3 regions of the Paenibacillus nitricinens genome follow, and region 2 is predicted to be linked to each of the others. Evidence: predicted binding sites of a transcription regulator. Region 2 holds the regulator's gene; each other region holds the start of a gene.
The links. The regulator Rex, encoded in region 2, represses fermentation and respiration genes when NADH is low (regulators of the CRP and FNR family bind a similar motif). The targets are predictions, from matches to a motif close to TTGTGAAATATTTCACAA.

Region 1: the regulator Rex is predicted to act here: its motif matches at 2,258-2,275, upstream of ACN6KS_RS19550 (polymer-forming cytoskeletal protein).
Region 3: the regulator Rex is predicted to act here: its motif matches at 1,152-1,169, upstream of ACN6KS_RS02065 (flavocytochrome c).

The regions. Positions count from the first base shown of each region.
Region 1 covers NZ_CP183948.1:4,398,502-4,402,075, forward strand. The annotation lists gene ACN6KS_RS19535 (LysR family transcriptional regulator) at 1-427, opposite strand, end outside; gene ACN6KS_RS19540 (histidine phosphatase family protein) at 584-1,201, shown strand; gene ACN6KS_RS19545 (hypothetical protein) at 1,266-1,511, opposite strand; gene ACN6KS_RS19550 (polymer-forming cytoskeletal protein) at 1,648-2,199, opposite strand; gene ACN6KS_RS19555 (LacI family DNA-binding transcriptional regulator) at 2,511-3,422, shown strand; gene ACN6KS_RS19560 (MFS transporter) at 3,471-3,574, shown strand, end outside.
Region 2 covers NZ_CP183948.1:4,556,911-4,560,484, forward strand. The annotation lists gene ACN6KS_RS20245 (amidohydrolase) at 1-1,258, opposite strand, end outside; gene ACN6KS_RS20250 (redox-sensing transcriptional repressor Rex) at 1,245-1,898, opposite strand; gene dinG (ATP-dependent DNA helicase DinG) at 2,030-3,574, opposite strand, start outside.
Region 3 covers NZ_CP183948.1:461,680-465,253, forward strand. The annotation lists gene nhaC (Na+/H+ antiporter NhaC) at 1-553, shown strand, start outside; gene ACN6KS_RS02060 (RidA family protein) at 577-966, shown strand; gene ACN6KS_RS02065 (flavocytochrome c) at 1,185-2,735, shown strand; gene ACN6KS_RS02070 (ABC transporter ATP-binding protein) at 2,850-3,574, opposite strand, start outside.

The DNA of each region.
Region 1 (3,574 bases), 160 kb from region 2:
CGTCCGCTTCAAAATTATTTAATTGTTCCATGACTTCATGAGAATTAGCAGTAGAAATCTGAATTTTAACCTCCGGAAAAGATTGCTTGAATAATGATGCCCACCGGGGGATGAGTATACTTGTGGCCAGATAATTACCTGCAATCCGAATATGGCCTGCAGGAAATTTATGATAATCCTCAATTATCTGCTGTACCTGTTCACCCATCGCAAATAACTTTTCAAGTGGTTCGATCAGTTTTTCCCCAATCGGTGTTAACACCATTCTCTTTCCTATGACCTCTAATAATACGATATTATTCTCCCGTTCAAATTTGCGGATCTGCGCTGATATAGCGGGTTGACTTATGTGCAAACGTTCGGAGGCTTTGGTCACACTCCCTGTTATCGCAACATAATAAAACAATTTTAATACATGATAGTTCATCCTGATTTCTTCCTAACTATATAAAATAAAATCATATTTAAACGGATGTTCGATCTTCTTACTATAACTATACATTATGGATATTAACTATTATATATTGTTTATTTATAATTATTTATCTTATACTTACAACTATTCAAAAGGGAGGTTTCGTTAATGAAAAAGACAGTATTATTTCTAACCCGGCACGGGCAGACTGAATGGAATTTGCAGAAAAGAATGCAAGGACATCAAAATTCAGCGTTAACAACCTTGGGTGAACAGCAAGCGGAATGGTTGAGAGAACGTTTGGAAGGTGAGAATTTAGGAGCCATTTATTCTAGTACTAGTCTAAGGGCGCTGCATACTGCGCAGATTTCGCGAGGAAATCGGAGTTTATCGATTCAACAGCAAGCTTCATTAATGGAAATTAACATGGGCATTTGGGAAGGAATGAACACAGAACAGATTGAACAAGAATATCCATTACAGTACACCCATTTTTTCACCAGACCTGATCTTTTTATTCCACTAGCCCCAGGGGAGACCTATAGTCAGCTTGAACAAAGAGTAACGCCGACTATTGAGCGTATCATTAACGATAATGAAGGACATGAGGTACTTATTGTCACACATCGGATGACCCTGAAAGTCATTATGGCTCATTTTCTCAATAAATCACTGCAGGAATTAGGGGAACTACCGGATATTCTCTCTACAGCATTGTGTAAAGTAACCTTAACTGACAACAATACAACCATCGATCTGTACGGCGATACTTCACATTATCAATGAATCCTTCTCAAAAACAAAAAAGGAAACTCCGATTTAAATGGGGTTCCCTTTTTAGAATTCAATTTTAAATTTCCACACTTTTGATTGTAAAGCTGCGGACCTTCATCCATTTTCCTGAAATAAATTCGTCAATTGTTTTCGTCTTCGGTCTAACACAAAAACGATGCTTGCTCCCTTTATCAAAACCAACCGCTTCAAAAATCAGGCCGTCACCTATTTGCTCCTTAAAGAACACTTGCTTAAGTCCCAATCTATTTAACATTTCAAGCTTTACACTTTCGATATATGTGCGTGAATACTCCTTAGACATATGTGTTCCTCCTAGTAGTGGTAGTAATATTATAAGTTCAATATTAAGAAAATCAACTAAAGTTCATATAAACGAAAAGAAAAAAGCCAACCCATAGACTATGGATTGGCTTCTACTGAATAAGTTGATTACAAAATTATTTAACTTCTGTTGTTCCAGTCACTTTTCCATCAATAACAGCTGATGTTTTCAGATCTTCGCTCGCGAAGTAAAGATTACCATCAATCGTTGCGGTTTCAGGTAGAGTAAAACCTTTCGCTTCTACATAAACATCGCCTTTAATCGTTCCGCCTTCAACTTTCAAATTCTCACTTTGTACTGTAAACTTTGGTACGGTTAGTGTATAAGTAGCAGTGATCTTGTGATCAGCATCTTGCGAATAAAGGGCAATCTTACGGTAGATGTCGCCATCAGCCGCGCCTTTATCATGGAATTCTCCAGCTACAACAACCTCTTCTGGAATCGTTACATCATTTAGAATCGCAACAATCCAGTTTCCATCTTTGCTAACAGCCTTAGTAAATGCATCTGCTTGATTGACAATCGATGCTGTAGTGACAGCATCTGTCTGCTCAGCAGCCGGAGCCGTAGTTGCCGCCGAATTGGTTGCTTTATCCTCATTTGCTCCACAACCTGCCAATACTGCTACCGAAACCCCAGCCACTAAAATCATTTTAAATAGTCTCATTTTCGTTTCCCCCTAATTTTGATTATAAATTAATTATATATTAAAATTCTTAATAATTAAGTGAATGATTTCACAAATTTGTGTCAGTATCTAAAGCGGTTTCACAACTCTCCCGCTTCCCGTTTAAAATTCGTTCCCATGAGTCACACCTCTTCTCGCTGACTGATTTAGGTTCTTAAATCTATTTACCCAAATTATAAAAATGAACACATAAATCATTTTCTTCTTGGTATAAAGTCACTCGTTGACTCTTCTCAAGTTTTAGTGATAATATTTGGAAATAAATATCTCAGCAAGGGAGAAGTTTACTGGTGAAAAAGACTACAATGAAGGACATCGCGCTACGAGCAAATGTCTCCGTTGCAACTGTGAGCTATGTTCTGAACCGCGTCAATAACCAAACCATTCCTGAGAAAACCCGCAATCAAATTCTGTTACTGGCTGAAGAGCTTCATTACATTCCAAACCTAGCAGCTCGTTCGCTAGCTAATAAAAAAACGGGATTAATAGGAATACTTATCAATAATTCTGCTTATATGCCCCCTTGGAAACTCTATGCCCAGTTCACATTTATCCGTACTTTGGAACAGCGTTTAACGGATGCCGGATATCATACGATGTTATACTCTCTTGGTACCGACCATCCTTCACTGGATATCATCGTCGAAAGAAAACTCGAAGCCGTCTTTCTGATTGATGTCCGCGAGGAATCCTTCTATTCGATTTCCAAGCATTTTGTAGAAGGGATTCCCTTAATTTTGATCGACAGCATGATTGAAGATAAGCTGTTTAAGCAAGTTCTTTACAATTATCGTTCAACTCTACAAAAGATAATGCCGGAGGATCTTTCACAGGTTTGTTTAATTATGGAGAGCTTCAATAACACCCTGCTCACTCACTTTATCCAAGACAGTCTTCCTTTACCTGAGAAAGCAATATTCAAAGTTCAAAATATGGAGGAATTGAATACAATTTTATCGGAGGGGATTTACAAAGAGGCCATAGTTATTAATGAGTTTATCGGAAGTTGTGTGGAAAAATCCGGGGTATTCACACGTCTTTCTGTTCTATGTACCTGTAATTGCCCAGAAATGCTTGGAGAAGACGTTCAGAAATTCATATTCACTGGGGATAAATCAGCCACTGCTTTTGAACTAATGCAGGAGTTATTACATCGTCCTGACTACTCCAAACAAGAGAATAATCGTTATTTTGTTGATTAATTTTTTTTCGATATTCACTTAAGCGTTTAAGTTGAAAGGAGAGTTACCATGACAGATCCTGTATTAGGAAAACATGCATCCACCACTGCTCAATCCTATCCAACTCTTTGGGGAAACCGGAGATTTATGCTGCTACTCAGCTCGTATTCCAT
Region 2 (3,574 bases):
GGATGGCTTCCTCATCTAGCGTTACACATTGTCCATGTTTAACAACCTGTTTACCATTCACCCATACATGCTCAACATCCTTGGCACTGGCAGAATAAACAGCGTGAGACAACAGATCTGTGTGTGGGAGCAAATGCGGCTGGTCTATATCAATAGCAATAAAGTCAGCTTTCATACCTACAGCGAGTCTACCCACATCATTTAAAAAGATAGACTTCGCGCCATACTCCGTAGCCATACGTAGAGCTTCCGGAGCCGGAACAGCCGTAGGATCACCACTTACACCTTTATGGATGAGTGCTGCAAGACGCATTTCTTCAAACATATCCAAATTATTATTACTTGCCGCTCCATCTGTACCCAGTGACACCTTCACTCCGGCCTTTAGAAGATCCGTAACTCGAGCAACTCCACTAGCCAGCTTAAGATTGCTTCCAGGGTTATGGGATACACCTACATCATGACGAGCCAGTATCTCGATCTCTTCATCATTCAAATGAACACCATGAGCGATTATAGACGGACGTGTGAACATTCCAAGCTTCTCTAAATGCGCTACTGGCCGCAGTCCGTAATCCACCACATTCTGCTCCACTTCGCGTTTCGTTTCGGACATATGGGTATGCATCGGTAAATTCAAATCATGAGCCGCCTGCACAAACTTAACAAAGAAGTCTGGTGGGCATGTATATGGGGCATGTGGCGAGATCATTGTCGTAATTCTACCTTCAGCCTTACCATGCCAGTTACGCGCAAAAGAAACCGCTTCCGCAAGCTTCTGATTTTGTACTTCTTCTGGACATAGACCGATTACGCCTCTCATTAGTACGGAACGAATACCTGATAATTCGACGACCTCCGCTACTCGGTCCATATGATCATACATATCCAGGAAGGTTGTAGTGCCACCTTTCAGCATTTCAAGTACAGACAAGGAGGTTCCCCAGTATACATCTTCTCCGGTGAACTTCTCTTCCATCGGCCACATCTTCTCCTGAAGCCACACCTGAAGCGCTAAGTCATCTCCATAACCACGAAGCAATGACATTGCGGCATGGCCATGCGTGTTTACCAGACCTGGCATAAACAACAGACGACTGCCATCAACAACTTGCACATCGTCTTCTATTAAAGGCTCTTCTTTTCCTATGTAAGTGATCAAATCATCTTCAATAGTCATATATCCACTAAGAACCGGCTCATCCGTTCCCGGAGTAAGAAAACGCCCGCCCTTGATAATCGTTTTATTGCTCTTCATTTCTGCTTTCTTCCTTTCCATCCTTCAAATAATAAGCAAGGCTTTGCAAATCTGTTGTAAAATCAGCAGCATGAACCCGGATATTCGATGGTGTTTTTAGAATCACTGGTGCAAAATTTAAAATCGCCTCAATGCCAGACTCAATGAGAATATCCGCTACATTCTGCGCTTCTGAATCAGGTACTGTAATTATCCCAATTCGAATACCTTGCTCACGAACCGTCTGACCAAGCTCCTCCATCGGTTGAACGGTAAGTGAGTTGATTTTCCGCCCTACCTTAGGCGCATAGGAATCAAATATAGCGGTAATCTTCATAGTATCTTTCAAATAAGCATTATAATTAGATAATGCATGTCCAAGGTTACCGGCACCCACTAAAGCCACATTCAGTTGTTGATCCAGCTTCAGAATATGACGGATTTTCTCAATAAGATAAGTTACGTCATACCCGATACCTTTTCTGCCGAAATCTCCAAAATAAGCTAAATCTTTGCGAATTTGAGCGGGATTCAAATCAAGTTTCTGTCCTAGCTCTTGAGAGGAAACGGTTAATATTTCACGTTTCTGTAGATCATTTAGGAAACGTAAGTACACAGGAAGTCTGCGAACAACGGCTTCTGATATTTTTTCCGATTTCATAATTTACCTCCTAATGTAAGTAATATTCTTTACTAACCTTATACTAATTCGTGTACCTCGTCTCAATGAAGAGCGGTATTCTTATACCGCCCTTCATTGTAGAGTGATTAATATGATCGATGACGTTCTTTTTAAGAAACGCCTCCGTCTTCCAACCACTCCGCTATACGAGGAACCATTTGATCCGTAAGCATATGCTCCATTTTTGGGCCAGGCAACGAATAGAGGAAATATTTCCCATAGTGAGATTCGATCACCCTAGTGTCATACACAATAACAATACCCCGATCTTGCGCTGTCCGCACCAGCCTTCCAAATCCTTGCTTAAAGCGAATAACCGCCTGAGGAACAGACAACTTCATGAACGGATTCTTTTTCTGGGCTTGTAATAACTCAGACTTCGCTTCCGCTAGGGGATGGTTTGGCGGTTGAAACGGGAGCCTCACGATGGCCAAGCATGTTAATGCTTCACCCGGAATATCAACACCCTCCCAAAAACTGCTTGTTCCTAACAGTACAGAGGCTGCACTGTCCTGAAAACGGCGGATCAGCTTGCTACGGCTGCCCCCCTCCACGCCTTGACCCAGCACCGTGATCTCTTGTGAGGCTAGAGCCTCTTTCAAAGGATCGTAAACCTGGCGTAGCATCTTGTAAGAAGTAAACAGGACAAGCATCCGCCCGCGTGTTGTAGTCGCTGCTTCTGCTAGTGATTGTACGAGTGTATCAACAAATCGGGCATCGCCCACACTGCCCTTCACACTAGGGAAATCCCGTGGAATAACTAACAGCGCCTGCTCCCGATACTTAAAAGGAGAAGGCAGGAGTGATGTCATCAGACGCCCCTCTTCCGCAGCTTCATTAAGTCCGAGATTATCAATCATAAACTGGAACGATTTATCAACAGAGAGTGTCGCCGAAGTTAGCACGATACTTTTCTTTTTGTCGAAAAACAGCTCCTTAAGCTGAGTACTGACATCAACAGGAACGGCATACAGCTGTAGCGATTTACTGCGATAATTTCCATTCGCCTCCAGCCAATATACTACATTCTCATCGTTTAATCCCATAAAAAACCGTACTTGCTCACGTATTGAAGCTAAATCCTTAAATAAGCCGCTAATATCGGTAACTAGACTATCTGAGGAAGATTGACCTTCTTGATCTCGCATTTCATTAAGCATTTTATCACCTTTACGGATAATTTCGCTTAATGTCAGATTCATAGTATTCTCTAAAGCAACCAATTCATCCCAATCTTTCGGTTTACGGGTAGGAAGTAGCCGCATGACTAACTGGCCAGCTTCTCCCGCTGCTGCATCGCTGCGTTCCGGCAAGAGGCTGAATAGTTTATCACTAAGCAGATCCCAGGTTTCTTTTATGGTAAGCAGGTCCGGATAGATTCTATCGATCACTCCGCTCCATTCAGAAGCTTCCTCACTGCCTGATGACTGAAGCATTTGGCGAAGCGTAGGAAGTTGGCCATTTCGACTATCCTTATAAAGACGCGATAGTGTATGTGCCACCGTGAAATGCTTCATATGCATGCCTAAATGCTTGCCAGCCACGTCCTCCAGATGATGGGCCTCATCAATTACAAGATGTTCATAAGCCGGAAGTAGCTGGTGCCCAGCCTTAACATCTGCGAAAAGCTTAGAGTGGTTCGTAATGACTACGTC
Region 3 (3,574 bases), 2.7 Mb from region 2:
TTCTGCTAACATTATTGAAGATGTACCCCGTCTTTTAAATCGTGGCGGAATGAACTCTATGATGGGTACACTTCTCATTTGCTTCTGTGCAATCACGTTCGCTGGAACCATATCTCTGACGAAATCCTTGGAATTAATTGTTAATAAGCTTTTGAAGTTCGTCCATTCCACAGGTTCAATGATCGTAGCAACCATTGTTACAGGTCTTACGATGATCGGGGTTACAAGTAATGGTCAGGTATCCATCTTAATGCCAGGTGAAATGCTGCGTGAAGCATATATCCGTCGGGGCTTGCATCCGAAGAATTTGGGACGTACGATCGAGGATTCAGCGGCGATTACCGAGCCTATTCTGCCTTGGACAGCTGCAGGTGCTTATATGGCGGGAACGCTGGGTGTTGCAACGTTAGACTATTTACCTTGGGCTGTTCTCTGTTGGACAGGAATAATCTTTGCGACGATATGGGGCTTCACGGGATTTGGTATCGCGAAGTTAACGCCAGAGCAACAGGCAGAAATGCTAAAGGAATATGACGGTAAAACTAATGAATAAGTTGGATAAAGGAGTCTTTTAAAATGAAAAATATGCATAAAGAAACTGTAATAACAACGGATGCACCAGGTGCAATTGGACCTTATTCTCAAGCTGTAAAGCTTGGGAACGTCCTATATACTTCAGGACAACTCGGACTAGACCCGGTTAGTGGGACTTTTCCTGCTACGGTTGAGGAACAGACGGAACAGTCGTTGCTGAATGTCAAAGCCATACTGGAAGCGGCGGGTACAAGCATGGACCAGGTAATAAAGACGACCGTTTTCCTAAAGGATATGAATGATTTTCTTAAGGTAAATGAGATTTATGGAAGGTTTTTTGCTCAGCCATATCCTGCTCGCAGCGCAGTTGAAGTAGCACGTCTGCCTAAGGATGGGCTCGTAGAAATTGAAGTTATTGCTTATATACCATAAGTGACTAGAAAATAAGGCAGATGGCCGCCCTGAAAAGGGTGGCTTTTTTTGAGTAGTAAGTTGCGGAAATATTGAAAGCAAGAATTTTTATGAAAATTTAAATGAAAATATTCATGAAAATGTAACAGTAAGTATAACTAATTACTAAAAAACCTTCACAAAACAGCATCCTTGCGTTATCATAAATGTGAAAACATTCACAAAGGGGCGTTATAAAGATGAAGAAGACAACAAGTACTGCTCTCATTCTCATTCTCTCTGTCATGCTCGTAATCGCAGGCTGCGGTAACAGTAATAGCAACAGCGCAGGTAATAGTAATGGCAATGAGAACAAAAGTAAGGTAAATGAGACGGCCAAAAATGATAAAGCTGAAGCCGTATCAGGTGCATCAGAAGCTAGTTACACACCACTGGATCAATTAAAAGATAATTATGATATCGTTATTGTCGGTGCTGGTGGTGCGGGAATGTCTGCTGCACTGGAAGCTAAGGCTAAGGGCTTGAATCCGGTTATTTTAGAAAAAATGCCGGTTGCAGGTGGGAATACAAGTAAATCCTCCTCAGGGATGAACGCTTCCCAAACGAAATTTCAAAAAGAGCAAAGCATTGAAGATAGCAATGATAAGTTTTATGAAGAGACGCTAAAAGGCGGTCATGACACGAATGATAAAGAGATGCTTCGTTTCTTCGTTGACAATTCCGCAAGTGCGATCGATTGGTTAGATTCGATCGGAATCAAGCTGAACAATATTACAATCACAGGCGGCATGAGCGAAAAACGCACCCACCGTCCAGAAGATGGATCTGCGGTAGGCCAATACCTTGTCAAAGGATTGGTTAGAAACGTACAAGAAAAAGAAATTCCACTGTTTGTGAACGCGGATGTTAAAGAAATTACTCAAAAAGACGGTAAGGCTAACGGCGTCAAAGTACTCTTTAATCAAGCTGATGAAAAAACCATTACAGCGAAGGCAGTTGTTGTAACAACAGGTGGTTTTGGATCCAACATGGATATGATATCAAAAGTTAGACCTGATCTGGAAGGATACGTTACGACTAACCAAATCGGTAGTACAGGCGACGGCATCAAGATGATCGAGGCACTTGGCGGAACTACTGTCGATATGGATCAAATTCAAGTTCACCCAACAGTTCAACAAGATAAATCTTATCTGATCGGGGAAGCCGTTCGCGGTGAAGGATCTATCCTCGTGAACAGCGAAGGCACACGGTTTGTAAACGAATTGACTACACGTGATAAAGTTACCGAAGCGATCAATGCACTTCCTGAAAAAGCGGCAACGCTTGTCTTTGATTCCGGCGTTAAATCACGCGTGAAAGCAATTGAACAATATGACAAAATGGGCTTCGTAATCCAAGCGGATACCATCGAAGCATTGGCGAAAGAAATCGGTGTTCCAGCCGATAAGCTAAAAGCGACACTTGATACTTGGAACAGCGCAGTAAAGAACAAGAACGATGCTGAATTCGGCAGAACAACAGGAATGGACAACGATTTGTCCGTTGGTCCTTACTACGCTATTAAGATCGCCCCAGGGATTCACTACACCATGGGCGGCGTGAAGATCAATACGAATACAGAGGTATTAAATAAAGACGGCGCTGCTATTCCTGGCCTGTATGCGGCTGGTGAAGTTACAGGTGGATTGCACGGTCAAAACCGGATCGGCGGTAACTCTGTAGCAGAAATCATTATTTTCGGCCGTCAAGCAGGGATTAAATCTGCTGAGTTTGTACAAGCACAATAAGATTTAACTGTTATTCTGATTAAAACAAAAGAACCGCTTGGGCTAATTGAAGCCCGGGCGGTTCTTTGTTTAATCTCTTGTTTAAAGTGAGTGGAGTGACCTCTATTCAAAAAGCTACTTCCCGCTCTTAGCCTGTTCTTCGCGCATCCACTGTGACAGCTGGCGTTTGAGCTTAAGGAATTCCGGGGAATCCGTAATCTCATCGCGGCGTGGCCGTGGAAATGGCACGTCAACAGTATGTAGGATGGAGCCGGGGCGGCCCGAGAATATATAAATACGATTCGAGAGCAGCAACGCTTCTTCGATGTTGTGGGTGATGAACAGCACAGAGCGGCGATTCTCCTCCCACAGTTCGAGCAGCCAACGCTGCATTTCACTGCGAGTTAGGGCATCCAATGCGCTGAAAGGCTCATCGAGCAGCATCAACTCCTGCGGAGCCAGCAATGCCCTGAGAAAAGCCGCACGCTGCTGCATCCCACCAGACAGCATATGCGGATAAGCATGTTCGAACCCGCTCAAGCCAACCTTGGAGAGCCACTGGCGCGCTTCTTCACGAGCTCCATCCTGCAGAGCGCCTTTGATTTCCCCGGCGAGCAGCACATTATCCTCAATCGTACGCCAAGGGAAAAGCGCGGGCTGCTGTGGCATATAACTGATTTCACCACGTTGACCTGTAACGACCTTGCCGTTCATGCGGATCGTTCCTGCATCAGGCTTCACTAGTCCGCCGATCATATGGAATAAGGTGCTTTTTCCGCAGCCGGAAGGACCGACGATCGAAACGAACTCTTGCTGCTCTACCTTAAGAGAGACGTTGTTCAGCACGTTCGTCTCGCGGC